One region of the Asticcacaulis sp. P2_C5 genome, then DNA from elsewhere that is predicted to be linked to it. Evidence: predicted binding sites of a transcription regulator. Region 1 holds the regulator's gene; each other region holds the start of a gene.
What was found. The regulator LexA, encoded in region 1, represses DNA repair genes until DNA is damaged. The targets are predictions, from matches to a motif close to ATGTTCNCNANNTGTTCT.
Positions count from the first base shown of each region.

Region 1 (10,049 bases):
CATGGCTGGGGGCATAATTCGCAATGGCGCACAGATTTTCGTCGTGACTATCTCTTCGACGGTTACTTCCATTTTAACGTCGACGGAGAAGCTTTAACATCAGAGCTACATCCCTACGACGCCCATTGGATCGAGGCCGGCTTGGAAACAGAGGCAAAATTGGTGCCGCTCAGCCATGATGAACGCATCGAACTGCTGATGTATCGCAGCCTTGTCACTATAGAGGTGCCAGATCAAGATCACTGGCCATTCGACGATACCATTTGTGCGCCAACACCGATCGGTCTTGTGGTTACGCGAGACAATGGCGATCGCGTGTGGAGCACGTCCATAGAACCGAAGGCGGACGTGCCGCCTCCCGAACGTCCCACGCTCTTGCCTACGCAAAAGGACCCAGTTGAGCCCGACGATGAAGTACCGCTTTATCGTTGGCGTGACTTTGCACTTCGGAACACTGGTGGCTTTCTTGCCAGCTTGCGCGCGTTATGGAACGCAGTTTTGCGCGACCGGCAATAGGATAAGTTGGCGCGCATCAACCCAATCCGCCCCGCGTTGTGGAGTCCGTAACCCCGTCGTCATTCCAATAAAAAAGCCCAAGCCCTGAAGGGGGCTGGGCTATTTTATTGGAAAGGAAGACGTGGGGCCGCAGGCCCCACACCCCGAAACGCGACGGCGCTAACCGCGCGACGACACCGGCACATAATCTCGCTGCGTCGCGCCCGTATACAGCTGCCGCGGACGGCCGATCCTCTGCGATGGGTCCTCGATCATTTCCTTCCATTGCGCGATCCAGCCCACCGTACGCGCCAGGGCGAATAGCACGGTAAACATGGTCGTCGGGAAGCCCATGGCCGACAAGGTGATGCCGGAATAGAAGTCGACGTTTGGATACAGCTTGCGTTCAATAAAGAACTCGTCGCTCAAGGCCACGCGTTCCAGCTCCTTGGCGACCTGGAACAACGGATCATTGGCGTCGCCCACCGCCGCCAGAACCTCGTCGGCCGACTGCTTCATCACCGTCGCCCGCGGATCGTAGTTCTTGTACACCCGGTGACCGAATCCCATCAGGCGGTACTTGCGGTCCTTCACCCCGGCGACAAATTCCGGAATCCGCTCCGGCGTACCGATTTCCTTCAGCATGTTCAGCGCCTCTTCATTGGCGCCGCCATGGCTGGGGCCCCACAGGCAGGCAATGCCGGCCGCGATGCAGGCAAACGGATTGGCGCCCGACGATCCCGCCAGACGTACTGTCGAGGTCGAGGCATTCTGTTCGTGATCGGCGTGCAGGATGAAGATGCGGTCCATGGCCTTGGCCAGGACCGGGTTCACCACATAGTCTTCCGCCGGCACAGCGAAGCACATGCGCAGGAAGTTTTCGGAATAGCTCAGCTTGTTCAGGGGATGCACGAACGGCTGGCCCAAATTGTACTTGAACGCCCGCGCCGCGATCGTCGGCATCTTGGCGATCAGACGGTGCGCCGAAATTTCGCGCTGGCGCAGATCATGGATGTCCAGACTGTCGTGATAAAAGGCTGACAGGGCGCCAACCGCGCCGGTCATGACGGCCATCGGGTGGGCGTCGCGGCGGAAGCCCGAGAAGAAACGGTCGAACTGCTCATGCAGCATGGTATGACGCGTAATCGTCGTCTCGAACTGCTCGAACTCGGCCGCCTTGGGCAATTCGCCGTGCAGCAGCAGATAGCATACCTCGAGGAAGCTCGACTTTTCCGCCAGTTGGCCGATCGGATAACCACGGTGCAGCAATACGCCGGCATCGCCGTCGATATAGGTGATCTTGCTTTCGCAGGCCGCCGTCGACGTAAAGCCCGGGTCGTAGGTAAAGGCGTCTGTCTCGGCATATAGCTTGCGGATGTCGATGACGTCCGGGCCGAGCGTGCCCTTGGAAACGGGGAGGTTGACGACCTTATCGCCGAGCGTCAGCTGGGCTGGTGGAGTCTGGGACATGTTACGCTTACCCCTAGTTTGTGTTTGTGCGGCGCAACGAAAACTGCGCTGCGCCTGCTATATAAACAGTCTTCCTAAATGAAAAGAGCCTCATTCAGCCGTGACAGGCTCTCCTCGCGCCCAAGAGCAGCGAAAACCTTGGAAATGTCCGGAGCCGGATGGCCGCCGGACAGGATGCCGCGCAACACCGGACCTATCTTCCCAAAGCCAATGCCTTCATTTTCAACGAATTTCTTCAATGCGGCGTCCGTTGCGTCAGCCTCCCAGGCCGTCCACGTCAACACATTTTCGTGAAGACGCTTAAGGCGTGACACGGTTTCCTCAGTCAGCAAATTTTTTGTCTTGTCGTCGAGCGTAAACGGCCCCTTCGCCAGAGCGAAATGCGCCAGTTCTCCTAGCTGAACAAGGGTCTGGGCGCGTTCCTTGACCAGGGGCAGGGTGCGCGCCAGGATCGCCCGCGTCGGTGCATCGTCGACATGGCCATGACGGTGCAGGTCGGCGGCGATCAGGTCGATCAAACGCGCGTCGTCACATGCCCGGATCCAGTGGGCATTGACCGAGCCCAGCTTGGCGAAATCCAGCCGTGAGGGCGCGCGGTTGATATCGCCGATGTCAAACCAGGCGATCGCCTGGGCATCGTCGAAAATCTCGTCATCGCCATGCGACCAGCCCAGCCGCGCCAGGTAGTTGCGCATCGCCTCAGGCAAATAGCCAAGGTCCTGATAATCGCCGACGGCCTGGGCGCCGTGGCGCTTGCTCAACTTGGCGCCGTCAGGGCCGTGAATCAACGGGATATGCGCGAACACCGGCACATCCCAGCCCAGCGCCTGATAGATCAGACTCTGGCGGGCGGCGTTATTCAGATGGTCGTCACCACGGATAATATGCGTGATGCCCATATCATGGTCATCGACCACGACGGCCAGGTTATAGGTCGGCGTGCCGTCCGATCGCAGCAGGATCAGATCGTCCATGTCCTTGGTGTTAAAGCGCACATCGCCCTGGACGGCGTCGTGGATCACCAGCGGCTCGTCCAGCGGGCCCTTGAAGCGGACCACATGCGGCTGGGCCAGTTGCTCGGCCGTCGCCGTCCTGTCGCGCCAGCTTGAGCGCAAGGCGTGGCCGGCGGCGCGAGCTTCCTCACGCGCCGTTTCGGTTTCTTCGGTCGTCATGAAACAGGCATAGGCGCGGCCGCGCGCCAGCAGATCGGCCACGGCTTCCTTGTGGCGGCCCTCGCGGGTGTGCTGGAACAGGATTTCGCCGTCGGCCTGCAGGCCCAGCCAATTCAGGCCTTCGAAGATCGCGTCGACCGCCGCGGCCGTCGAGCGTTCACGATCGGTGTCCTCGATGCGGATCAGGAACTTGCCGCCGGTATGTTTGGCATAGAGCCAGTTGAACAGAGCCGTGCGCGCGCCGCCGATATGCAGGTAGCCGGTCGGCGAGGGGGCGAAGCGCGTAACAACGGCGGTTGAGCCTGAGTCTTGTGTAAGGTGCTGTGTCATGATCAAGTGCAGTCAACGGGTCTGAAAACGGTGCGCCCTTATAACCGGGTTTAACCTTCACCCAAGCGATTTTTAAACCACGGGGTAGGGGCTTCGTTTGCCAGCATGGTTCGGATCAGGCGCGACTGCGGCCGCAGCGTGGTTTCGTGCGGCTGTGGAGCATCAGCGCGGGCGGCTTTTCCTGTGGCTGCCGGTGGCTCTGGGCCTGGGCGCCGCAATTTATCTGTACTTGCCATCGGAGCCCTCGTGGGCATGGACGTTACTTCCATCAATATTGACGGCGGGGCTGCTGCTTCTGGCACGACGGATGAGGCTGGACGGCTACGGTACGAATATCCTTATGCTTATTCTGTTTATCAGCGTGGGATTTGCGGCGGCCAAACTGCGTACGGAGCAAGTCAGGGCGCCGGTTATCGACCCTGAGCACAGCGAATATGTCATTACAGCCTTCGTCATCGACGATATCTCGTCATCGCAGGATCAGCCGCGCCTGCTTCTGGCGCCGGTGACGATCAACGGATTGGCGGCAGACAAGACGCCGATTCGTTTGCGCGTCTCTTTGAAGTCCGGGGCCGTGGAAGCTGCCGGCATCGAACCCGGCGACGCCATAACCGCATTTGCCCTGCTGAATCCGCCGCCGGCGCCGTCCATGCCGGATGGCTACGACTTCGCCCGAAGCGCCTATTTTCAAAGCGTTGGCGGCGTCGGCTTTATCCCCGGACGGATTGAGAAGGTCGACGCGCCGCATGCCGACCTCGGTCTAAGGTGGGTCATGATGGTCAATCGCGCCCGCTGGCATCTCACCCAGGCGATATCGCACCAGATTGCGCCGGGTTTCGCTCATAATCCGGAACTCGGCGGCTTCGCGGCGGCCCTGGTCACCGGCCATCAGGCCCTGGTCCCAGCCGCCTTGATCGACACTATGCGCGATTCCGGCCTGGCCCATATCCTCTCCATATCTGGCGTGCACATGGCCGTTGTCGGTGGCTTTGTCTTCTTTGGCTTGCGCTGGCTTATGGCCTTGGTTCCCGCCTTTGCCCTGAGTTTTCCGATCAAGAAACTGGCAGCCGCCATAAGCCTCGTCTGTATTCTGCTGTACCTGTCCATCTCGGGCATGCCTGCGCCGGCTATCCGCGCTGCGATTGTTGCCTGCGTCGCCTTTGCCGCCATTCTGTTCGATCGTCAGGCCATCAGCCTGCGCGGCCTCGCCATGGCTGCCATGGCGATCCTGCTCACCACGCCCGAAGCGGTTATTCAACCAGGTTTCCAGATGTCGTTTGCCGCGACGGCGGCCTTGCTGGCGGTCTACGAAATCCACGAATCTGAGATAAGAGAGCTCAGCGTGCCGTGGTGGGTGAGGGCGATACAGACCTCTGTCCAGGGTGTGCGCTTGTCTGTGGTCATCTCGCTGGTCGCCACTTTTGCCACCTTGCCCCTGGCCATAGCCTATTTCAACCGTATCTCCGTCTACAGCCTGGTGTCCAACCTGTTCGAAGCCCCGATTACGGGCTTTATCGTCATGCCATGCCTGGCTGTCGGCACCGTCCTGGCCGGTACACCCGTCGGCTGGATATTTCTGCGCATATCGGCTGCCGGACTATGGCTGATCGAGCGCGTGGCCGCCCTGACCGCCGGCCTGCCGCACGCCGTGATCACCTGGCCATCCGCGCCGCCACTTGTCCTGCCGGCGGCCCTTCTGGGCGTCCTGTGGACATGTCTGGTGCGAGGGCGTTTGCGCTGGGCTGGTGTCGTCATCGCCAGTGCTATCCTGTGGTGGCCGCGCTTGCCGGCGCCTGACGTCTGGATCGATCCGCAGGGCGGCAATGCCGCAATCCGCACCGCCCATGGCGCCTATGTCCTGCGCCCTAAGGTGCGCCAGTATGGCTTTGAGCAATGGACGCGCCATTATGGCCTGGACGCGCTTGACGATACTGAACGTGCCAGAAACTACCTGTGCAAGGGCTATGGCTGTATCCCGACGTCAGAAAACCAGGTCAAGGTTGCCTTCTGGTTCAGCAACAAGCCGCCCAAACCCGACCGCCTGGCCGAAATGTGCAGGTCGAGTGGTCTGGTCGTGCTGCGCAATCCAGTCGGTGACTGGCCGCAGGCCTGTGCCGGCATCAATCACATCAGCGCCGGGGATTTCAGACGCCTGGGCGCGCTCGAACTGACGCGAACGCAAAACGGCTGGGCGATCAAGGCCGCCCAGCCGCTACGCGGTCATCGTTACTGGTCTTCAATCTCGGAAAGCGAGGACGGCGAAAATTGAAAAGCGCGGCTGGCCCGGCACGGTGAGCCGAAAATGTCTGGCTTTCGAGCACGTGAAGCGAAGTGTACTCAAGTACATGAGCAAGCGCGCGCAGGAAGACGGGCATTTGCAGGCCACCGGACCGGGTCAGAGGTTAGTGGTAGCGGCGCATGAGGCCAACAAGTCGCCCTTGCACCTTCACTTGCGCATCATTGTAGATCTGGGTTTTATAGGCCGGATTGGCCGCTTCCAGGGCGATCGACGCGCCCTTCTTGCGCAGGCGCTTGAGCGTCGCCGTATGATCATCGACCAGCGCGACCACGATCTCACCCGACTGGGCCGTCTCGGTCTTCTTGATGACGACGTAGTCGCCGTTCAGGATGCCGGCATTGATCATCGAATCGCCGTCGATTTCGAGGATATAGTGCTCCCCCGCGCCCAGCATGTTTTCCGGTACGCGAATGCGGTCGCGCTCTGTGCCGATGGCTTCGATCGGTCCGCCCGCCGCGATTTTGCCCAGCAAGGGTAGTTCGCGCGTGTCGTCATTGACCGCCTTGGGGGCTTCCGGTGTCGGTCGCGTCCCTTCAACCACCTGCGGCACAAAGGCCTGGCGGCCGCGCGGTGGGGCGGAGGTCGTCGCCTGATCGGGCAGCTTGATAACTTCCAGGGCCCGAGCCCGATGGGCGAGCCTGCGAATGAAACCGCGTTCCTCCAGCGCCGTTATCAGGCGATGGATGCCCGATTTCGATGCCAGATCCAGCGCTTCCTTCATCTCGTCGAACGAGGGCGAAACGCCGGCTTCCTTGATGCGCTCATGGATAAACATGAGCAGTTCGCGTTGTTTCGTCGTCAGCATGGCCGAACACCCTGTGGTTCACCTGCCCCGTTGGCCGGGACAAATCATGAACTTGATGAAGATGTTCTGTATGTGTTCCGGATTAAAGTCAAGTTAATCTCAGGCTGCGGCCAGGAGATTTTTCGTCGCCGCCGTCACATCACCTTGACGCATAAGGCTTTCTCCGACCAGCATCGCCGTTGCGCCGGTAGCAGCCAACCGCTGAACGTCTAACGGTGTAAAGATGCCGCTTTCCGCCACCAGTATGTGGTCAGCGGCAACCATGCCGGACAGGGCTTCGGTCACCGCCAGATCGACATTAAAATCCCTGAGATTACGGTTGTTTATACCGATAAGCTTGGAATTTAGCTTAAGTGCGCGCATCATCTCGTCGGCGTCGTGGACTTCAACCAATGCGTCCATGCCGTAGTGATGGGCGGCACTGATCAAATCCTCCGCCAGGGCGTCGTCGATCATCGCCATAATGACCAGAATCGCATCCGCGCCCAAGGCTCTTGATTCGGTCACCTGCCAGACATCGACCAGAAATTCCTTGCGGATACAGGGCAGGGAGACGGCCGAGCGTGCGGCCTGGAAGTGTGATTCGTGGCCCAGGAAGCTGGGGTGGTCGGTGAGAATCGACAGACAGGACGCGCCGCCGGCTTCATAACAATGCGCCAGGAATGCCGGATCGAAATCTTCGCGAATCAGGCCCTTCGATGGACTGGCCTTCTTGATCTCGGCGATCAGCGAGAGACTCTGAGGTTTCTGGTTGGTGACCAGGGCGCGGGCAAAACCACGCGGCGCGCCGATCGTCTCAATCTGTGATTCGAGCTCGTCCAGCGTCGTCGCACTACGGCGTTGGGCAACGTCCTCGCGCTTGTAGGTCGCGATGCGTTCCAGAATATCAACCATGCCCGTGTCTCCGGCGTCCCAAGAATGTTTTTACAGTGAAGGCGACCCAACAGCCGTGACTGCGACGAGCGTCTCCAGGGCGCGTTTGGCCTGGCCCTTGTCGATAACCTCCGCCGCCAGGGCGATGCCGTCGCGCAGGGTTTCGACCTTGTCGCCAACCAGGAAGGCCGCCGCCGCATTGAGCAGGACGATATCGCGATAGGCACCGGTCTCGCCGTCCAGCAAGGCGCGCAGGGCCGCGGCGTTGTAGTCCGGGGCGCCACCGACCAGATCGGCCAGGTCCGCGCGCGGCAAGCCAACCGCCTCCGGCGTGATACGGAACAGCCGCACCTGGCCGTCGCGCCATTCCGCGACCTCGGTTTCACCCGTCGTCGTCAGTTCATCCATGCCCGAGCCGTGCACCGACCAGGCGTGGGTCGCCCCAAGGGCGCCCAGGGCCTGGGCTATGGGTTCGACGAAACGCGATGAGGGGACGCCGACGACCTGGCGGCGGGCGCCGGCTGGATTGCTGAGCGGCCCCAGCAAATTGAAAATCGTCCGGAAGCCCAGTTGCTGGCGAATCGGTGACACGTGGCGCATGGCGCCGTGGTGCGCCTGGGCGAACAGGAAACAGATTCCGGCCTCATCCAGGGCGCGCTTTTGCTGCTCCAGGGTCGCTTCGATATTGACGCCCAGTGCTGCCAGGACATCAGCTGTGCCGGACTTCGAGGTGATGGCGCGATTGCCGTGCTTGGCGACCTTCAGCCCGCCGCCGGCCGCCACAAAGCCAACCGCTGTCGAAATGTTGAAGGTATGCAGGCCGTCGCCGCCGGTACCGCAGACATCGACCACATCATAGGGGTGATCCAGCTTGATCGCCGCCTGGCGCATGGCGCGGGCACAGGCGGCAATTTCACCGACCGTTTCGCCGCGCAGCCGGATGGCGGTCACCGCCGCGGCGACCTGCGCCGGCGTGGGTTCGCCGCGCAGGCAGGCGGAAAAGAAGGATTCGGCATCGTCGCCATCCAACGTAGCGCCGTCGGCCAGACGCGCCAGCAGCGGCTTGAAGGCGTCAGACATAGAGGTTCTGGCTTTCGATTCCGGCCAAGGCCAGGAAGTTGGCCAGCAACTGATGGCCGCCTTCGGTAGCGATCGATTCGGGATGGAATTGCACGCCGTGAATCGGCCGCGTCTTGTGCTGGACGCCCATGATCTCACCGTCCTCGGTCCAGGCGGTCACTTCCAGATCGGCCGGCAGGGTTTCTTTTTTGATGGCCAGAGAATGATAACGTGTCGCTGTAAATGGATTAGGCAAGTCTTTGAATATGCCGACATTGTTGTGGTGGATCAGAGACGTCTTGCCGTGCATCAAGGTCTTGGCGCGAATGACATCGCCGCCATAGGCCTGGCCGATCGCCTGATGGCCTAGACAAACGCCCAGGACCGGCATGTCTTCGGGGGCGGCGCGCAGCAGGGGCAGGCAGATGCCGGCCTGGTCCGGCGCGCAAGGCCCGGGCGACAACAGAATCGCCTTGGGCGCCAGGGCCAGGGCGTCCTGTACGCTGAGCGCGTCATTGCGATAGACCTTGGTTTCGGCCCCCAGCTCGGCCAGGTAATGGACGAGGTTGTAGGTAAAGCTGTCGTAATTATCGATAACCAGGATCATGGAGCGCCTCCGAAGCGCCTATTTAAGCAAAGGGTCAGCAGTTTCCAAGCCATAAGATTTCGCAGCATGGTTAAGATTGGTTAAGGCTTGCCGGGTTAAAGCCGTATCGGGCCAATTGCTGGCCGCGATTCTCAAAGCTTATATGGTCAGACCTGATGCCCAACGTAACCCGGACCCCGCTTTCAGACGATGAAGAGCGCGACGGCCGCCTGAGCCACGCCATGGACCTGTTGTCGATCGGAGCTAACCGCCGTCGAAACGGCGCCTTGCCCCTGGCGGCCATTGCGGGACTGGCTCTGTCGGGCGCCCTGTTGGCGACAATTGCCGGCGGCGAACCTCAGAAGGTCCCGGCCAGGCCAAGCACACCCGCTGCGGCAGCGGTCAGCGCGCCGACCGCCGATTTTGAATTGTCGGGCAGTTCCGTCGAAGCACCGGCAGCCACCGCTGTGATGGCCGGAACCGAAAAGGGTCGATGATCAGTTCTTGTGGTAGACGTAGCGCCAGGCGTCCTGGGCGGCCTTGATGAGGGCGCCAGCCTTGTGGCAGGTCTCCTCATACTCGGTCTTCGGCACGCTGTCGGCCACCACGCCGGCGCCCGCCTGAACGTAAATCATGCGATCCTTGAACAGGGCCGTGCGCAACACGATACAGACATCGACCGAACCGGCGCTGGAAATATAGCCCACACCGCCGGCATAGGCGACGCCACGCTTGACCGATTCCAGTTCGTCGATGATCTCCATGGCCCGAACCTTGGGCGCGCCGGACAGGGTGCCGGCGGGTAAGGCCGCCAGCAGGGCGTCGACCGGATCGAGATCGGCGGGCGCATCACCTTCGACATTCGACACGATGTGCATGACGTGGCTGTAGCGTTCGATGGTGAACTTCTCGGTCACCCGTACACTGGCCGGCTTGGCGACACGTCCGACATCATTGCGG
Region 1 covers NZ_JBFUDU010000014.1:69,537-79,585, forward strand. Annotated here, with positions in the region: gene AC1DXO_RS21735 (hypothetical protein) at 1-516, shown strand, start outside; gene gltA (citrate synthase) at 676-1,965, opposite strand; gene gltX (glutamate--tRNA ligase) at 2,040-3,467, opposite strand; gene AC1DXO_RS21750 (ComEC/Rec2 family competence protein) at 3,661-5,736, shown strand; gene lexA (transcriptional repressor LexA) at 5,870-6,571, opposite strand; gene trpC (indole-3-glycerol phosphate synthase TrpC) at 6,671-7,465, opposite strand; gene trpD (anthranilate phosphoribosyltransferase) at 7,496-8,524, opposite strand; gene AC1DXO_RS21770 (anthranilate synthase component II) at 8,517-9,110, opposite strand; gene AC1DXO_RS21775 (hypothetical protein) at 9,266-9,586, shown strand; gene trpE (anthranilate synthase component I) at 9,587-10,049, opposite strand, start outside.

Region 2 (10,049 bases), on a different contig from region 1:
CGCCTTCCTGTTTCCGGCCGAATGGATCGCCGATCATCTCGATGAACTGGATGCCCAGGCCGCCCACCACGCCCCCGGATTCCAGAGCGAAAGCGCTTTACGCGCCCGCATCGGCGCCCTGCGCGAATTCGACGTTTCCGAATCCTTAAGCGAAATCGACTGTCCTGTCCTGGTGGTCGGCAGTCTCGACGACATGCTGGTGCCGGTGCGTTGTTCGCTGGCCCTGGCCGACACCCTCCCCTATGCGCACCTGGCGGCGCTGCAATGGGGCGGTCATGCCTGCAATGTCACCGTGCCCGACGATTTCAACGGTCACCTACTGAACTTTCTCAAGGGATTATAGCTTATGGACATCGGCGTTTTCATTCCCATCGGCAATAATGGCTGGCTCATCTCCGAGAACGCGCCGCAATATATGCCGAGCTTCGAGCTCAACAAGACCATCGTCCAGAAGGCCGAATCCTATGGTCTCGACTTCGCGCTCAGCATGATCAAGCTGCGCGGCTTCGGCGGCAAGACGCAGTTCTGGGAGCACAATCTCGAAAGCTTCACCCTGATGGCCGGCCTGGCCGCGGTGACCTCGAAGATCAAGATCTACGCCACATCAGCCACCCTGACCCTGCCGCCGGCCATTGTCGCCCGCATGGCCTCGACCATCGATTCGATCGCGCCCGGCCGTTTCGGTGTCAACCTGGTCACTGGCTGGCAAAAGGCCGAATACGACCAGATGGGCCTGTGGCCGGGCGAGGAGCATTACCTCAAGCGTTACGACATGCTGAAGGAATATGCCCAGATCCTGCGCGACCTGTGGGACACCGGCGTGTCGAACTTCAAGGGCAAGTATTTCGAGATGACGGACTGCCGCGTCAGCCCGCGCCCGGTCGAATCGCCCAAGATCATCTGCGCCGGCTCGTCCGACGAAGGCCTGGCCTTTTCGGCGCAATATGCCGACTATGCCTTTTGCCTGGGCGTCGGCGTCAATACGCCCAAGGCGTTCGAATTCAACAACAAACGCCTGAAGGCCGCCACCGACAAGACCGGTCGCGATGTCCAGGTCTTCGTGCTGATGATGGTCATCGCCGACGAAACCGACGAGGCCGCCGAAGCCAAGTGGCAGTCCTATCGCGACGGCGTCGACGAAGACGCGGTCAAGTGGTTGAAGACCCAGTCAGCGCCCAATGCGGTCAATAAGACAACCAATGTCGTCCAGCTCAGCGACACGGTGTCGGCGGTCAATATCAATATGGGCACGCTCGTCGGCTCCTACGCCAAGATCGCCGCCATGCTGGATGAGATGGCCGAGGTTGAGGGCACCGGCGGCGTGCTGCTGACCTTCGACGACTTCATCAAGGGCATGGACGACTTCGGTACCAAGATTCAGCCGCTGATGAAGACCCGCGCCCACCTGAAGACCCAGGAGGCGCAAGTCGTTGGCGCGTAAAGTCATTATCGACACCGACCCGGGCCAGGACGACGCCCTGGCCCTGTTGCTGGCCCTGGCCTCACCGGAAGACATTGAGATTCTGGGCGTGGTAGCCGTCGCCGGCAATGTGCCGCTGCATCACACGCTGAACAATGCCCGCAAGGTGGTCGAACTGTCGGGCCGCACCGACGTCAAGGTATATGCCGGCAGCGACCGCCCGCTGCGCCAGACCCTGGTGACGGCAGAGCATGTGCACGGCGCCACCGGTCTCGACGGCCCCGACCTGCCCGAACCGACCCTGCCGGCCCAGAGCCAGGCCGGCGTCGACTTCATCATCGAGACCCTGCGCACGGTCGACGACGTCACCCTGGTGACGCTTGGCCCGCTGACCGATGTGGCGCGAGCCTTCCAGCAGGCGCCCGATATCATTCCGCGCATCCGCGAGATCGTCATGATGCTGGGGGCGTGGAAGGAGATGGGCAATGTCACGCCGACCGCCGAATTCAACGCCTATGTCGACCCGGAAGCTGCCGCCATCGTGCTGGGAAGCGGTGCGAACCTGACCCTTTTGCCGCTCGATGCGACCCATAAGGTGCTGTCGACACAGGCTCGATTGCAGGTCCTGCGCAACATGGGCAATCGCACCGGACCGCAGGCCGCCATCATGCTGAAGGCTTCGGAAGCGTTCGATATCAAGAAGTTCGGCTGGGATGGGGCACCCTTGCACGATCCGTGTACCATTGCCTACCTGCTGAGACCGGACCTGTTCAAGGGCCGCGAGGTCAATGTCATGGTCGAAACGCAAAGCGCCCTGACCTTGGGCATGACCGTGGTCGACTGGTACAAGGCGACCGATCGCCCGGCCAATGCCACATTCATGATCGATGCCGATGGCGCCGGTTTTTACGATCTGCTGTTTGAACGGCTGCGACGCTTGCCATAGAAGATTTACGGCCTATCTGGGTAACTGATTCCAAGCTGCAATTGCAGCTTGGCAAGGGCGACCGCCCGCCGCGCACGTTTGCGCGAGCCATGCGGCGCTTGAGCTGAAAAAAAGCCAGGAGTTCATCATGACCAAAGCCATCAGAGTACACCAACATGGCGGCCCCGAGGTCATGGTCTTCGAGGACATCACCGTGCCGGAACCCGGTCCGGGCCAGGCCCTGCTCCGCCACACCGCCATCGGCGTCAATTTCATCGACACCTATTTTCGCTCAGGCCTGTACAAGACGCAACTGCCGCTGACGCCGGGCAATGAAGGCGTTGGCGTGGTCGAAGCCTTGGGTGATGGCGTGACCGAAGTCGCGGTCGGCGATCGCGTCGGCTATGTCGACGGCCCGGCCAGCTACAGCGAAAAGCGCCTGATCCGCGCCGACCGGCTGATCCCCATTCCCGACGCGGTCAGCGACGAGACGGCGGCCGCCATCGTCATGAAAGGTCTGACGGTCCAGTATCTGGTGCGCCAGACCTATAAATTAAGCGCCGAACACACGGTTCTGTATCATGCCGCGGCCGGCGGTGTCGGCCTGGTCTTTGGGCAGTGGGCCAAGTATCTGCGCGCCACAGTGATCGGCACGGCCGGCTCGGACGACAAGCTGGACCTGGCTCGGGCCCACGGCTACGACCACGTCATCAACTACCGCACCGAAGATTTCGTCGCCCGAACCCTGGAACTGAACCATGGGGAGCGCCTGGATGTGGTGTACGATTCCGTCGGCAAGGATACCTTCCCGGCCTCACTCGATGTCCTGAAGCCGCTGGGCCTTTTCGTCACCTTCGGCCAGTCGTCGGGCCCAATCCCGCCGTTCGATGTCGGTATCTTGAACACCAAGGGCTCGCTCTACATGACGCGGCCTTCGCTCTATGCCTATGCGGCGACGCGCGAACGTCTGCTGACCATGGCCGCTGAAATGTTCGACCTGGTCGCACAGGGCGTGATCTCGGTCGATATCCGCCAGCGCTTCGACCTGAAGGACGCACGCCGCGCCCATGAAGCCCTGGAAGGCCGCCAGACAACGGGTGCGACGATTCTGATACCGTGAATAAGAATTTGCCCACAGATTTTCACAGATTAACACAGATTTTTCAGCACGTTACCGGCATATGCCGTGACAATTCAAACGCACTTTTGGGCGCGAAGCGCCGAATTCTCAATCTGTGTTAATCTGTGAAAATCTGTGGGGAAATCCTTCACAACGATAAACTCAGTTGCGCCGCATCAACCACCTCCGGCTCGTCCTCTTCACCCAATGACGACAGGGTGACACCCAAAAGCCGTATGGTCCTGGGCGACGGAAACACCCCTTCCAGCAACTCACGGCTCAGGCGCACAAAGACGTCCTTGTCGGGCACCGGATGGCTCAGGCTGCGCGAGCGCGTGATGGTCGTGAAGTCGCTGTACTTGACCTTCAAGGTCACTGTGCGGCCCTTGATGCTGTTGTTGTCGATATGGCGCCACACCTTGTCGATGATCGGCTGTAGCTCCTCCCACGCCCCATCCAGCGTCTCGACGTCGGTAAAAAAGGTATTCTCCCCGCCGACTGATTTGCGCACATGGTCCGAGCGGACCTGACGATGGCAGATACCGCGCGAGATGCCGTAATAATATTGCCCCGATGAGCCGAAATGCTTCTGCAGAAAGGCCAGGCTCTGGTTGCGGATATCGAGCCCGGTATAGAGGCCAAGCCGGTTCATCTTGGCCGCCGTCGCCGGTCCGACGCCGTGGAATTTCTTGACCGGCAAGGCGGCGACGAAATCGGGCCCCTGCGACGGCTTGATGACGCACAAGCCATCGGGCTTGTTCTGGTCGGAGGCCAGCTTGGCGAGGAACTTGTTATAGGACACGCCGGCTGAGGCGGTCAGGTTGGTGACGTCCCTGATCTTCGCCCGGATTTCCTCAGCGATTTGCGTCGCCGAGGCGATACCCGGAATATTTTCCGTCACGTCGAGATAGGCCTCATCGAGCGACAGAGGCTCGATCAGAGGCGTATATTGCGCAAAGATGTCGCGGATCTGATGCGAGACCTGGCGATAGACCTCGAAGCGATGCTTGACGAAGATCAGGTCGGGGCATTTGCGTTTGGCGGTGACCGAGGGCATGGCCGAATGGACGCCGAACTTGCGCGCCTCATAGGAGGCCGCCGCCACGACGCCGCGCAGGGACGAACCGCCGACCGCCACAGGTTTGCCGCGCAGGTCCGGATTATCGCGCTGCTCGACCGAGGCGAAAAAGGCGTCCATATCGATATGGATGATCTTGCGCTGGGGTGGCTCGGACATGTCCATACAACGACTTCTACAAGCGACTCGAATACGGCTTGACGAAATCCTACATCCGGAACATTAAGTGAACAACTATTATTTTGACCTCGGCCGGACGGGGCTGTAACAAAACCCAAACAGGAGAATTTCGCATGGCGGGACGTATCTATACCGGGATCGGCGGCTGGACCTTCGAGCCGTGGCGCGGGGTCTTCTATCCCGACGACCTGTCGCAAAAACGCGAACTGGAATATGCCGCTTCCAAAATGACCTCGATCGAGGTCAACGGCACCTATTACGGCTCGCAGAAGCCCGAAACCTACGCCAAGTGGCGCGACGAGACGCCCGACGACTTCATCTTTACGCTCAAGGGGTCGCGCTTCTGCACCAATCGCAAGGACCTGAGCCAGTCGGCCGAGTCGGTCGATCGCTTCCTCAACAGCGGCATTACCGAACTCGGACCGAAGCTGGGCCCCCTCAACTGGCAGTTCATGGCGACCAAGAAGTTCGATCCGGTCGATTTCGAGAATTTCCTGCGCCTGCTGCCGCCTGAACTGAACGGTGTGCGTCTGCGCCACGGGCTGGAAGTGCGTCACCCTTCATTCCAATGCGCCGAATTTGTCGAACTGGCGCGGCGCTACGGCGCAGGGATCATCACCGGCGTCGACGATCCCGACTTTCCGGTGATCGCCGACCTGACCGCCGACTTCGCCTATGTCCGCGTCATGGGCAGCCAGGAGAGCGAGCCGAAAGGCTATTCCGATGAGGCCCTCGATCAGTGGGCCTATCGCGCGCGGACCCTGGCCGAGGGCCAGGTGCCGGGCGATCTGGCGATCTTCGGGCCCAAGACAGCCGCCAAGGACCACGACGTGTTCCTCTATTTCATCAGCGGCTTCAAGACGCACAACCCCGCCGCCGCCATGGCGCTGATCGAACGGATATAATCTATGAAGCGTGTGGTCTGGGGTGTCATCAGCACGGCCAATATCGGCGTTCGCAAGGTCATACCGGGCCTGCTGAAAAGCGATATGATCAAGGTCAAGGGCATTGGCTCGCGCAGCCTGGTCGCAGCACAGGCGGCCGTCTCGGCGCTCGGGCTGGAACAGGCCTATGGCTCCTATGAAGAGCTGATTGCCGACCCCGAGATCGAGGTCATCTATAACCCGCTGCCCAACCATCTGCATGTGCCGCTGACCCTGCAGGCGGCGCGCGCCGGCAAGCACGTGCTGTGCGAAAAGCCTATGGCGCTGAATGCCGCCGAGATCGACCAGCTGGATGAGGTCGCCAAGACCGTGCACATCCAGGAAGCCTTCATGGTACGCCATTCGCTGCAATGGATTGAGGCGCGGCGGCTGATCCGCGACGGCGCCATAGGCCGGCCGCATATGATCCAGGCCTATTTCAGCTACAACAATCTCGACTCCGGCAATATTCGCAACAAGGTCGAATGGGGCGGCGGCGGGCTGCTCGATATCGGTTGCTATCCCATCGTCGCCGGCCGCTTCTTCTTCGAAACCGAACCGCTGCGCGTCCTGGCGCTGGTCACGCGTGACCCGGGCTTCGGCACCGACGTGATTACCTCAGCCGTGCTCGATTTCGGTCACGGCCGCCACCTGACCCTGACCGTCTCGACCCAGGCCGGCCGCAGCCAGAGCATCAGCGTCATAGGCGCCAAGGCGCGGCTGATGCTGCCGATCCCGTTCAACCAGCCACCCGATCGGCCGCAACAGATCGTCATCGACAATGGCGCGACCCTGGACGGCAACTCGGCGGTGATCCATACCCTGCCGCCGTCCGACCAGTACCAGTTGATGGCCGAGGCCTTTTGCCGGACGGTCCGCGGCGAAGCGCCCCTGGCCTATGACATGAACGATGCCCGCGCCAATATGCGGATTATCGATGCCCTGTTCCGTTCGGAGACCTCGGGCCAGTGGGAGACAGTGGACTGAGCGCGTCCCCAAACGCGTCATTGACCGTCGAGGTCAATCCGAAGGCGCAGGTCAGTCTGCGCCGTATCGGCCGCGACGGTACTCCTGTTCTGGTTATCGATGACGTCGTGCTCGACCCCGACGCCCTGGTCGAGGCCGCGGTCGCCAGCGCCTTCGCGCCACCCCAGGTGACCTATTATCCCGGACTGAACGCGCCCCTGCCGCGGACCTATCTCGAAACCCTGCTGCCGGTGCTGCGCCCCAGTATGGCGCGGGCCTTTGGCATCGCAACCGACCTGCCCCTGGTGGTCAGCGGCTTCTTTGCCCTGGCGACGCAAAGTCTGGAGGATTTCGGCCCGTGGCAGAAGATCCCGCATTACGACCAGTTACAGGCCGATCACCTGGCCATGGTGCATTATCTCTGCCGCGACCAGGCGGGTGGAACGGCCTTTTTCCGTCATCAGGCGACGGGCTATGAATCGGTAACCCAGGACCGCCGCGACGGTTATCTGGCCACGGTGACTGCCGAACTGGAACGCGATGGCGCCCGGCTGACCGGCTATACCGGGCCGCAGACGCCGAACTTCGACATGCTGGATTGCGTCGAGATTCGCTTCAACCGGCTGGTGCTCTATCCGAGCAATATCCTGCACTGTGCCCTGTTCGAAGGCGCGCGCCTGACAGGTGATCCGCGCACCGGAAGATTGACCGCGAACAGCTTTTTCCGGCCGCGCTGAGCTGCATTATGCTGCTCTGCAGCATGATTAGCCATTTACCGCGTTTCCGGTATTCCCTACTGAATTTTTATAGGTGATAAGGCAGTATAGCCTTCAATCCCGCAAGGTTTTCAAAACTTTAGCACGTTTCCGTGATGAGATTTTACCCAGTCGTGAATGAGTAAAACTAGGGCTGTACATCTCACTATCACGCGCCTATATACACCAGTAGAGGTACAAAATGCTGCAGTCCAATAGTTTTCAGATCGCCAATACGATCGAACAAGAAGACTTCAGCGTCATCGATATTCCACTTTTGTCAGAACCGAAATTGGTGCAGGGCACTATTGCCCGCCCCGCCATCATCGGTAACTTTCCACCGCGGCAATGCGGCCTGGCGACATTTACCCGCGATATGTATAGCTGCCTGTCCCGCGCCCTGCCGAAGGCGCAGTGGAGCGTGATCGCCATGAACGATCCGGGCGCCAGCTATGATTATCCGTCCGAAGTCACGCATCAACTGGCGCAGAACGATATCGAAGCCTACCGCAAGCTGGCGGAAGAGCTGAATGCCAAGGGCACGGACGTCGTTTTCGTCCAGCATGAGTTCGGCATCTATGGCGGACCGTCGGGCCGCTATCTGCTGGCCTTCCTGGAACGGCTGAACATGCCGATCGTCACCACCCTGCATACCATACTGGAGCAGCCGAGTGCTGAGCAGCGCATGGTCATGGACTCGCTGATCCGCCTGTCCGACACGCTGGTCACCATGGCGCACAAGGGATCCGACATCCTGCAACGCGTCTATCACGTCGATCCGGCACGCATCAGCGTCATTCCGCACGGCGCCCCCTCCCGGCCGCTGCGTGACACAACCGGCTTCAAGATCGAATTGGGCCTGACCGGCCGCAAGGTGCTGACGACCTTCGGGTTGTTGTCACCGAACAAGGGCATCGAGACGGTGATCGCCGCCATGCCCGACATCATCCGCAGCTGCCCGGAAGCCATGTACCTGGTTATCGGCGCCACCCATCCGCATCTGGTGCGCAACGAAGGCGAGGCCTATCGCGACAGCCTGAAGCAGATGGCGCGCGAACTGGGCGTCGAACGCCATATCAAGTTCATCAACAGCTTCGTCGAGGACAACGACCTGATCGAGATCCTGCAGGCGACGGACGTCTACGTGACGCCGTACCTGACGGAAACCCAGATTACCTCGGGCACCCTGTCCTACGCCCTGGCGCTCGGCCGGCCCATTGTGTCGACGCCCTACTGGCACGCCCAGGAAGTGCTGGCCGGCGGGGTTGGCGCGCTCTGCCCGTTCAAGGACAGCCGCGCCTTTACCCTGGCCATTTCCAACCTGCTGGCGTCGGACACAGCCCGTCAGGCCATGTCGCAACGCGCCTATCAGGCCGGCCTGTCGTCGCGCTGGTCGGCTGTGGCCCAGGCCTATGTGGCGCGCGCCCAAAGCGATACCGAGCGCCGCCTGGCCGAGCCGAAAGGCCGTGAAGATGCGCTGGGTGCAGCCCCGGCCTGGGGCGCCATCGAACGCATGACCGACGATTGCGGCATCTTCCAGCACGGCAAGTATCGCCTGCCTGATCGCCAGCACGGCTATTGCGCCGACGACAATTGTCGCGCCCTGTCGCTGGCGGCGCGCCTGTCCAATGTCGGCCCCCTGACGCCGCGCCAGATTCAGCTGAGCTATGTCTATTCCGCCTTTATGAACCATGCCTGGAACAATGATGGGCGGTTCCGCAACTTCATGTCCTATAGCCGCAAGTGGCTGGATGACGGCGGTTCCGACGATTGCTGCGCACGCTCCTATGAGTGCCTGATCGATGTGGCGCGTTCGAACCTGCCGGACGACCTGCGGGTGTGGGCGACCGGGCTGGCCAACGACATCCTGCCCAGTACGATGACCTGGACGTCGATCCGCGCCCAGGCAATCCTGATCAAGTCGCTGGTCCGCGGCTTCGGCGTGGTCGGTGATGGCCAGATGGTGCAGGGCATGATCCGGAAGCTGGGGCAGTCGCTGCATCACGCCTATCGCAGCCATTGCCGCATTGCGCGCAACTGGTTCGAAGCGACCCTGGCCTATGACAATGCGCGACTCAGCGAAGGCCTGATCCTGGCCGGACAATTCCTGTCCGACGCTGATATGCTGAAGGACGGCGTTGCCTCGTTGCGTTGGCTGATGCAGCGCCAGAGCGATCCCGACAGCGGCTGTTTCGTGCCGGTTCCGACCTCGCAATTTGCCGACGACAACGGGACGCACCCGCTGTTCGATCAGCAGCCGATCGAGGTCGTGGCGACGATCGACGCCTGCCTGACCGCCTGGAAGGCCACGGCGGACACCTTCTGGAAGAACGAGGCCATGCGCGCCTTCAGCTGGTTCAAGGGCGGCAATGTCCACCATATCGACATGATTACGCCGGACGGCGGCTGCTATGATGGCCTGACCCTGCATGGTTTCAATCAGAACCAGGGTGCGGAGTCCATCCTTGCCTATCCTTTAAGCTGGACCGCCCTGAAAACGGGCACCCAGGCCGCACTGTAAAAAGCAGTCAATATCCCATAAGGAGCAAGATGCGTTGGCATTTTGCTCCTTATTATGCTTTGGGCCTGCGTGTTTTGGCTAACACCTTTTATCAGGGGACTACAGATGACCGACATGACCTTAAGCCCGACCGTCCTGCGCGCCAATCCGGAGCGTGTGGT
Region 2 covers NZ_JBFUDU010000007.1:231,197-241,245, reverse strand. Annotated here, with positions in the region: gene rutD (pyrimidine utilization protein D) at 1-343, shown strand, start outside; gene rutA (pyrimidine utilization protein A) at 347-1,441, shown strand; gene AC1DXO_RS14370 (nucleoside hydrolase) at 1,431-2,366, shown strand; gene AC1DXO_RS14365 (quinone oxidoreductase family protein) at 2,494-3,465, shown strand; gene dinB (DNA polymerase IV) at 3,614-4,708, opposite strand; gene AC1DXO_RS14355 (DUF72 domain-containing protein) at 4,837-5,628, shown strand; gene AC1DXO_RS14350 (Gfo/Idh/MocA family protein) at 5,632-6,633, shown strand; gene AC1DXO_RS14345 (DUF6445 family protein) at 6,615-7,349, shown strand; gene AC1DXO_RS14340 (glycosyltransferase family 4 protein) at 7,570-9,888, shown strand; gene AC1DXO_RS14335 (glycoside hydrolase family 130 protein) at 9,994-10,049, shown strand, end outside.
Region 2: a site for LexA is predicted at 4,760-4,777, ahead of dinB (DNA polymerase IV). Genes of this name have one in related genera too.

Region 3 (10,049 bases), on a different contig from region 1:
ATATCAGCGGGGTATGAGCCATGAGCGGGGCTCCCTCACATACGCGGCGCTATCCCGCCGCGATCGGAGCGCGTGGCGAATCTGGCCGTGATTCGGGTCGCGAGTCTGGCCGTGAATCTGGCACCTACGCGGCGCTCGATCTTGGCACGAACAATTGCCGACTGATGATCGCCTCCCTGCACAATTCACAATTCAAGATTGTCGAAGCCTTTTCACGTATCGTACGGCTCGGCGAAGGCCTGTCGCATTCGGGTCGCCTGCACGACCATGCCATGGAGCGCGCCCTGAAGGCGCTCAAGGTCTGCGCCGAAAAGATCGACAAACGCGGGGTCGCCCGCATCCGCGCCGTCGCCACCCAGGCGTGCCGCATCGCCCGCAATGGTCGCGACTTCATTGCCCGGGTCGAACGTGAGACCGGACTTCGCCTGACCATCATCTCACCCGAGGAAGAAGCCCACCTGTCGGTCATGGGCTGTGCCTCGCTTCTCGACGGACGCGAGGTCAACCCGATCGCCCGCGCCGCCCTGGTCATGGACGTGGGCGGTGGCTCCACCGAACTGAGTTGGGTCGAACTGGACCATCACGACGCACCGCGTCCTCCCCTCCTGCCCCTGCCCAGCGACGCAGCACTCCTCAATGCCCAGATGGATGCCCAGCAGCGCGCCCTGCGCATGGCGGCTCGCATGCCGCGCCCCCGTCACTGGATTTCCCTGCCTGTCGGCGTGGTCAATCTGGCGGAACGCTTCCCGGAGCCGAAAACCGGCGATCCGCAGGCCTGGTTCGAATCCATGGTCGATGAGGTCGCCACACGCATCCGCGATTTTACCGCAGCTGAATCGTTCCGACAGCATTTCGAGTCCGGGGAAGCCTATATTGTCGGCACGTCCGGCGCCATTACGTCCCTGGCCGGCATGCATCTTGGGCTGGAACGTTACGACCGGTCCCGGGTCGATGGTCTGTGGATGGAACACAATCAGTGTCGCGCCGTCATCGAACGCCTGCTGGCCCTGGGCCGTACCGGACGTGAGGCCGAACCCTGTATCGGCCGCGATCGCGCCGACCTGGTTCTGGCCGGCGCGGCCATTCTCGAGGCCGTGCAGCGGCAATGGCCATGCGCCCGCTTGCGGGTCGCCGATCGTGGCCTGCGCGAGGGCCTGTTGCTGTCGATGGCGCGCAAGAAGACACGTCGCCGGCGTCGTGGTCGTGGCCGGCCTGCCGTTGCGGCGGATTGAGGATGGCCAGAAAAAGAAAGGGCGGCCCCTCAGGCCCGCCCCTTTAATTCGTTCTGATGGCTTGATCTATTTCGCCGGTGTCGCCGCCGCAACGGCAGGCGCCGGAGCCGCCAGGTCCTTGGCCGGCAGGTTGACGTCGCAGGCCGAGAAATCAGCGCCCTTGTCCTTGCGTGTGGCATCGAGCACACCCTGGAACTGGGTCGAAGAGGTATCCATAATTTCGATTTGCGGCCGTTCGGCTTCCGGGATATCGGCGAGGACGCGAACCGTCAGCATCTTGTCCGGATTGACCGGCGGCTCACCGATCTTCAGCTTGCGAACCACGTCCAGACCCCAGACAATGGTGCCCACAGCCGTGTAGCGCTTTTCCAGGAAGGAGTTGGCGCCACGCATCAGAAAGAACTGGCTGTTCGCCGAATCCGGTGACGAGTCACGCGCCATACCCAGTGTACCCTGGCAGAACAGGCCCCAGGCACTGGCCTTGCCGTCCGTCGAAATGGTCATCAACTCGTTGACCTGCGACTGCACCGGCATAGCGCCGAGAAAGCCCACCGTGTAGCCCGCGGGCCTGGCAGCAACCACCATCGGGAAGCTGGCATCGTGACGCATGCTGAACTCGCCCTTGACGTCCGGTAATTCCGAACCGCCCATGCCCGTGCCCTTGGGGTCGCCGGTCTGCGCCATGAAGTCTTCGAGCACGCGGTGGAAGATCAGCCCGTCGTAGAAATGCTGGCGCGTCAGGGTCAGCATGCGCTCAACCGAGGCCGGCGCCATCTGCGGATACATCTCGACGACAACGCGGCCCTTGGTGGTATCGATCACCAGGGTGTTGTTGGGATCTGGCGCGCGATAGCCGGGGTCGAGGCTGGCGGCTCCGGCAATACCGGCAAACGCCATAAAGGCTGCCGCCCCCGTCATGAGCGCCTTTTTCAAAACTGACATATTCGATCCCACTGCAATCGTGCTTGTTTTAGCTTCTTACCTTGGCAAGCAGGCGCTTTTCAACACTTTCCGCCACGAAGGGACGGATACTGCCTCCCAATTGGGCTATTTCTTTGACCAAACGCGACGCAATCGCCTGATGGCGCGGATCCGCCATCAGGAAAACCGTCTCGATATCACGGTTCATCTGCTGGTTCATGGCTGTCATCTGGAATTCGTATTCGAAGTCGGCGACAGCGCGCAGGCCGCGAATAATGACACCGGCCCCAACCTCCTGGGCAAAATGCATCAGCAGGCTGGAAAAGGGCCGGACCTCGACCCGGTCGCCCAGATGCTGCGTCTGTTCGGCCAGCATCTCGACCCGCTCCTCCAGACTGAACATCGGGTCCTTGCCGATGTTGCGTGCAACGCCGATCACCAGCTTGTCGACCAGCTTCACAGCCCGACCTATAATGTCACTGTGGCCGTTGGTAATGGGGTCGAACGTCCCCGGATAGAGTCCAATACGCATCTTGCCCCTCTGAGAGCAGGCGGACATAAGAACGCCCGTTATTGAAAACGCTTTCCGACATCTAGCCTTAAACTCGCGCTGGAAAAAGCCCCATTCGCACGCGAACCTGGGGCTCTTTCGCAGACGGCATCAGGTTTCGTTGCTCAGGGACGGAGTCTCATCGGCACCCGCCTCGTCCTCGCCGCTGTCCGGCAGCCGCTCGACCGAGACGACGCGTTCACCTTCCGCTGTGCGGAAGATGGTCACGCCCTGGGTGTTGCGACCGGCGATCCGGACCTTGGAGACATTGGTACGGATCAGTTGCCCCCCCTGGGTGACCAGCAGAATACCGTCCGTTGCCTCGATCGGGAAGGACGCCGCCAGGCGACCACCACGCTTGCTCATATCCATGGCGACGATGCCCTGCCCGCCCCGGCCGGTCCTGCGATATTCGTAGGACGAACTGCGCTTGCCGAAACCGATGTCGGAAATGGTCAGGATATATTCCTCCGCCGCCGCCAGTTCGGCGATGCGCTCAGGCGACAGAGTGGCTTCTTCGGCGCCCTCTTCTGCTTCCTCTTCGGGCGCGGCCGCCGCGGCTTCATCCGTCTCATCGATCGCGCCCGCATTGCGTTGCTGGGCCGAATATTTGAGATAGGCCGCACGTTCCGCCGGCGTCGCCGCCACACGTTTCAGGATGGCCATGGAAATGACCGTATCGTCGCCGTTCAGCCTCACCCCGCGCACGCCTGTCGAGTCACGGCCCTTGAAGACCCGCACTTCGTCGACCGCGAAGCGGATCGACCGGCCCGCCGCGGTCGACAGCAGCACGTCCTGGTCTTCATTGCAGATGGCGACGCCGACAATCGCGTCACCGTCTTCGAGCTTCATGGCGATCTTGCCGGCGCGATTGACATTGACGAAGTCGCTCAGCTTGTTGCGCCGGATGTCACCCGACCGCGTGGCGAAGATAATGTCCTGGGTATCCCAGGTCGCTTCATCCTCAGGCAGGGCCAGGATATTGCTGACATTTTCGCCCGGTTCGATGGGCAGCAGATTGACGAAGGCCTTGCCCTTCGATTGCGGCGTGCCCAACGGCAGGCGCCACACCTTCAGCTTGTAAGCCTTGCCGTTCGAGGAGAAAAACAACATCGGCTGATGGGTTGAGGCCGAATAGACGCCGATCGTGGCGTCCTCGTCCTTCATGGTCATGCCCGACCGGCCCTTGCCACCGCGGTGCTGCTCGCGATAGGCGGCCAGCGGTGTGCGCTTGACGTAACCCGAATGGGTGACAGTGACGACCATATCCTCACGCGAGATAAGGTCTTCGTCCTCAATGTCGCCTTCGCCCTCGGCAATCGCCGTGCGGCGCGGCACGGCGAACTCGGCACGGACCTGGACCAATTCCTCGCGGACGATCGCCAGGATGCGTTCGCGCGACCCCAATATTTCCAGAAAACCGGCAATGGCATCCGCCAGGGCGCGGGCTTCGTCGCCGATTTCCTCGCGGCCAAGCCCCGTCAGGCGCGACAGGGTCAGGGCCAGAATAGCGCGCGCCTGTTCATCGGTCAGGCGGACTTCGCCATCTGCCAGCACGATGGACCGCGGGTCGGCGATCAGGTCAATCAACGGCTTCATATCGCCGGCCGGCCATGCCTTGCCACAAAGACGTTCGCGCGCCTGTGCCGGATCGACCGACGTGCGGATGATGTGGATCACCTCGTCGATATTGGCAACGGCAATGGTCAAACCTACGAGGACGTGACCCCGGTCACGCGCCTTGTTAAGTTCAAAGCGAATGCGACGGACAACGACGTCCTCGCGGAATTCCAGGAAGATGTCGAGCAGCTTGCGCAGCCCCATCTGCTGCGGCCGGCCATGGTCCAGTGCCAGCATATTGACGCCGAAACTGGTCTGCAGGGCACTGAAGCGATAGAGCTGGTTGAGCACCACATCGCCCGAGGCGTCGCGCTTCAGCTCGACCACCATGCGCATGCCCTGGCGATCGCTTTCGTCACGGATATCGGCAATGCCTTCGATGCGCTTGTCGCGCACCATTTCAGCGATATGCTCGATCAGCGCCGACTTGTTGACCTGATAGGGCAGTTCGGTGACAATAATGGCTTCGCGATCCTTGCGGATCGTCTCGATACTGGCCTTGCCGCGCGTCACGACCGAGCCGCGACCTGTCATCAAGGCCTGACGTGCGCCGGACCGGCCCAGGATTTCGCCACCCGTCGGGTAGTCGGGCCCCGGTACGATGTCGAGCAACTCTTCCAGAGAAACGGAAGGATTGTCGAGCAAGGCCAGGCAGGCATCGACGACTTCGCCCAGATTGTGCGGCGGGATATTGGTCGCCATGCCGACGGCGATACCGCCAGCGCCATTGACCAGAAGATTCGGAATGCGTGCCGGCAGAACCGTCGGCTCTTCTTCCTTGCCGTCATAGTTGGGTTGAAAGTCGACCGTGTCGTTTTCGATATCGGCCAGCAAGGCCGTCGCCGCGGTCGACATGCGGCATTCCGTATACCGCATGGAGGCCGGCATATCGCCGTCGACCGAGCCGAAATTGCCCTGACCGTCGATCAGCATAAGGCCCATCGAAAACGGCTGCGCCATGCGAACCAGCGCCATATAGACCGACAGGTCGCCGTGCGGGTGGAAGCGACCCAGGACGTCACCGACCACGCGGGCGCATTTCGAATAGGACTTGTTCGGCGTCATGCCGAGTTGGTGCATCGAATAGAGGATACGGCGGTGGACGGGCTTCAGCCCGTCGCGCGCGTCGGGCAAGGCGCGCGACACGATAACGCTCATGGCATAATCGAGGTACGAGCGTTTAAGCTCGTCCTCGATCGAAATATGGCTGATTCCCTGTTGCGGCGGCACACCGCCGCCACGCGGGCTTTCCGCCTCTGGTAGCTGATCGCCGTTGGTTATGTCGTTCATGCCATCAATATCTTACTGTGAAAACGGTACCGGTCTGCCTAGGTAGAGCCTAGAACGGGATTTCGTCATCCAGATCGAAGCTCTGCGCCGGACCGGACGCCGCTGCCTTGGGACCCGAAGAGGCCGGCGGACCGCCATAGGCGTCCTCATATTCGTTGTAGCCGCCCGAACCACTGCTTTCGCCACGGCCACCGCCATCGCCACGGCCGCCCAGCAGGGTCAGTTCGCCGCGGAACTTCTGCAGCACGATTTCCGTCGAGTACTTTTCAACGCCCTGTTGATCGGTCCATTTGCGCGTCTGCAGGCTGCCTTCCAGATAGACGGTCGAGCCCTTGCGCAGATATTGCTCGGCGATCTTGGCCAGGTTGTCGTTGAAAATAACGACGCGATGCCACTCGGTCTTTTCCTTGCGTTCACCTGTCGCCTTGTCGCGCCACTGTTCGGACGTAGCGACCGTCAGATTGGCGACCCGGTCGCCGGAATTGAGGGTACGGATTTCCGGATCCTTGCCGAGATTACCGATAAGGATGACCTTGTTGACACTACCTGCCATGGGATTTGCCTTCTTCTTATGTGCCGCACGTGAATTCCCGGCGCGATTTCTGCGGGCGGGGCGGCAACGACTCGTTCGCCCGACATTAGAGACTTTATGCGGCCGCGCCAAGCTTTACGGCGCCGCTTCGGCCAAAGGTTAACGATTTTCTGTTGATAAGTTCGCATTTTGTTCCGTAACCTTTCGGCACGCTGCGACGTAGGCTATTATGACATGGAACGGAGCAACTCATGCGTCGCCTGATCCCCCTCCTTGGACTGTTACTCATGTCGACATCCTGTGACGCCGGCCCCAAATCCGCGCCGGCCGTTATCGAACTGTTCCAAAGCCAGGGTTGCTCGTCCTGCCCGCCGGCCAATGCCGTTCTCAACGCCCTGGCTGACCGCGATGACCTGATCACGCTCAGCTTCTCGGTCAACTACTGGGACTATCTCGGCTGGAAGGACCGTTTTGCCCGGCCCGAATATACGGCGCGCCAGCATGACTACGCTGCCGGACTGCACAATCCCAATGTCTATACGCCGCAGATGGTGATCAATGGACGCGGCGCCATTGTCGGCACATCCCGGGCGCAGCTCGACAAGGCCCTGACCCAGTTCGCCCGCAGCGGCGCCGAACCGGATATCACCACGGACGGCGACCACGTCACCATTGCTACTCAAACCGGCGGCAAGGCGTCGGTATGGCTGGCGCGTTACGATCCCAGGAGCCTGGACGTTCCAATAAGCGCGGGCGAGAATGCCGGCCGCACCCTGCCCCACCGCCATATCGTCAAGCAATTGACGCAACTGGGCGAATGGAACGGTGTGTCCGCCAGCTACAGCCTTCCGACGCCACCGGAGCAGGGGCTGAAAACTGTTATCCTGCTGCAGAATGGCCGGGGCGGCCCGATCATCGCAGCGCGTGCGCTGTAGGCGTCTACTGCATTACTTTTTGGGGGGAACGTCCGCCGGATCCTGGGTCACGATAATGCCCTTATCGGTCTTTTGCGGCAGGTTGTCGGGGATTTCGACCGTACGCGGCGCCTTATCCTCGGGTTCTTCGCTGACGATCGAACCGGGTTGGACCAGCTTGCCGTTTGCCTTGACCAGGAACGGGAAGCGTGGGCTTTCATACTTCAGCGACATGCGTACTTCGGTATTGGTCGCCCACAGGAAGTTGCCATTATAGGCGCCTTCGGTCACTTCGCCTGCCGTGCCGGTACGCAGCATGTCCATGCGCGCATTGTAGACATAAACAGCGCAGTGTTCGAGGTCGGGCTGCTTGTGAGCAATGGAGTTGAACGTGATCGTGCCGTCGGCCGGATGGCCGATGAAGTAGCATTCACCTTCGACGTTGGGCGCCTTGACCGGCTTTTCGCAACCCGTCAACGCTACCAGGGCCACACCGGCAAATCCAAAGGCCAGAAACGCTTTCGCTATCATATCGGTCACCTTACTTTATTGTCGGCACGGAGCAGCCCTGCCCCTGTTCGACCAAGGTCCGGAACGTGCTGTTATCGTCCGAAATTTCCACGCGCCGCGGCACCAGGCGCAGGGTCTTGCCACCCCAGCGACCATAGGAGGCATTGCCCGGATTGACGCAGCGCCCATCATACAGCAGCTTGACGCACTGGCCCAGGGTCAGATTATCCGACAGGCGGTTCCAGGTGTTGGAATTGTAGCGCAGGCAGGTATCGGTCGGCCCGGCAGCGACCTGGGTATCCGGCACGACCTCGGCGGTCGGCTCCGGCGTCTGGACAGGTTTGACAGGCGTTCCCGGCACCGTCGGGCCCGCCGAGGCCGGCGCCACGGGTACGGGCGCCAGGGACCCGGTCGGGGCCGCCGCCACATTGCCGTTGTCGTCGAGCCCGACGTCCAGCGCGCCGGTGGCGACGCCGTTCTTCTTGGCGCACTCAGCCAGGGTGAGTTCGCCGGCATCGGCGCCATTGACGTAACAGCGCAGGGGCTTCTTGGAATCCATCGACGCGGTCGCATCTGCGATATCGATCGTAATGCCGGTCTGGCCGTCATTCATCTTGGGATCGGCCTTATGGCCCTTGTTCAGCGCAAAAGCGGCAAAGACCGCCAGTCCGATCATCACAGCCGCGCCAATAGCAATAAATTGCCAGCCCTTGTTGCCCTTAACTGCCATCTACTCCCCCTTCGGCGCATGCACCAAAAGCGCTTTCCAATGCGGGTGCGCGAAGCGTGCGATACGCGCCCCAAACCTGGCACGACCGGAACGGAGCTGGGATAACAGCTTGAACGGACAGGCGCTTGCCGGCTTTCAACTTGCAGGCGGCACGCGAAACCGAGTTTCGCGCGCTGCCCGAAGTTTCACTAAAGGCCCTGTTATCCGCCGCCTGTCAAGCGATTCAAGGCAGCCTGGTAGTTGGCAATCTGGTTGGTCAGGTAGGCCGGCGCCGTCCCGGACGTATTGCCCTTCTTCTTGGCGTCCGTTTCCTGCGGATCACCGTATTTCAGGTAGTTATAGGCTTTCTGGACGTTCTTGATGACCGTCTTCAGCGAATCCAGTGCGTCCTTGATATTGGCATCGGTCGCCAGATTCAGCGAGCCGTCGAAGTCCAGCCCCAGGCCCTTCTGGGATTTCAGGTAGTTGGACTTGGAGGCGTCCATAGTCTTGTTGGCATCGGCCGAGACGACCCCGGCGTGCAGCCCCAGGCCTTCCAGCGCGTTCTTGCCCGACGGGCCGGCGACAAACTCCATCCTGCTGTTCGAATTGGCCGGCTTGATGTCGAGCACGCTCATCGGCTTGCCGACGACCTTGGTGACCTCGACCTTGAGGCGATAGCCCGACGCACGGACGATCTTCTTGGCCAGGCTTTCCATCGTCTCATTGGCATCGATGGTGATGGCCTTTTTGGTGCCCGAGGAATCCATCATATAGAACTGGTCGCCCGTTCGCACACTGGTCGAAGCCGTGATACGCGACGTCGCCTCGGGCTTGCCATTGGCGCCGATCGCCAGGTCCTTCTGCTCGATCGTACCCTGCGGCAGGCCCATCAGGTCGAGAACACTGGAGCCGCCCTTGGACACCGCGATGGCATTGGGCGACACAACGCCGTCCTGGCCGCTGTACCGCGTCTGATATTCCACCTCGCCGTTGTCGATATTCAGCCGCGCCAGATAGGCGTCTTTCGTGCCCTTCTTGGTGCTGCTGGTCGTCGTACCGTCGATATCGCCCGACGTACTGCCCGATATCCACGCCTTGCCGTCGGAGAACTGCACCTTGGCGTCCTTTTCGACGCCGGCGCCGCCGTAATAGGCGACCTTGTCATCCGAAGTGTCGCCGAGGTCCGAATTGACCGACAGGGCGAACGCGTCATAGCCGCCGGAATAGTTTTTGGTCGTGTTGCTGGTCGCCTCCATCAGCTTGTCCGAGCCGGACGAGCCGCCGACATAGACCTTGCCATTATAGACCGACAGGCCGCTGATCGAACCGCCGCCGATGCCACCGAGATTGCGCGACGCCGACTGCGTCGCCGTGTAGACGGTCGAGGTCGCGGTGTGGCTGACACCATGGGAATCAACCGTCGTCTTGGTTTCGTCATGCGAGCCCAGCGTATAGCTGCGCAGGACGGCATTACCGTCTTCGATGCCGGCGGAATACAGTGTATTGCCATCGACGACGATTTGCGATGTCTGGTCGCTGTTGACCGTGCCGGTCTGGACCGTAAATTGCGGGCTGCCTGTGCTGGAAAAGCCCATGACGTAGCCATCATAATTGCCGCTGGCCCCGCCCGTAGCGCCAGCCATCAGCGACTTGGACTTGCCACCGACATAGACCGAACCGTCGTCACCAAAGGCAACCGACGTCGCTTCATCCTCGGCCGTCGCACCTCGGCGTTGGGTCCATTCCTCAATACCCTGGGCGTCGAAAA
Region 3 covers NZ_JBFUDU010000009.1:197,060-207,108, forward strand. Annotated here, with positions in the region: gene AC1DXO_RS17115 (Ppx/GppA phosphatase family protein) at 21-1,232, shown strand; gene AC1DXO_RS17120 (peptidylprolyl isomerase) at 1,299-2,174, opposite strand; gene coaD (pantetheine-phosphate adenylyltransferase) at 2,203-2,685, opposite strand; gene gyrA (DNA gyrase subunit A) at 2,815-5,613, opposite strand; gene ssb (single-stranded DNA-binding protein) at 5,663-6,166, opposite strand; gene AC1DXO_RS17140 (DUF1223 domain-containing protein) at 6,433-7,080, shown strand; gene AC1DXO_RS17145 (hypothetical protein) at 7,093-7,590, opposite strand; gene AC1DXO_RS17150 (hypothetical protein) at 7,601-8,299, opposite strand; gene AC1DXO_RS17155 (autotransporter outer membrane beta-barrel domain-containing protein) at 8,500-10,049, opposite strand, start outside.
Region 3: a site for LexA is predicted at 6,324-6,341, ahead of ssb (single-stranded DNA-binding protein). Genes of this name have one in related genera too.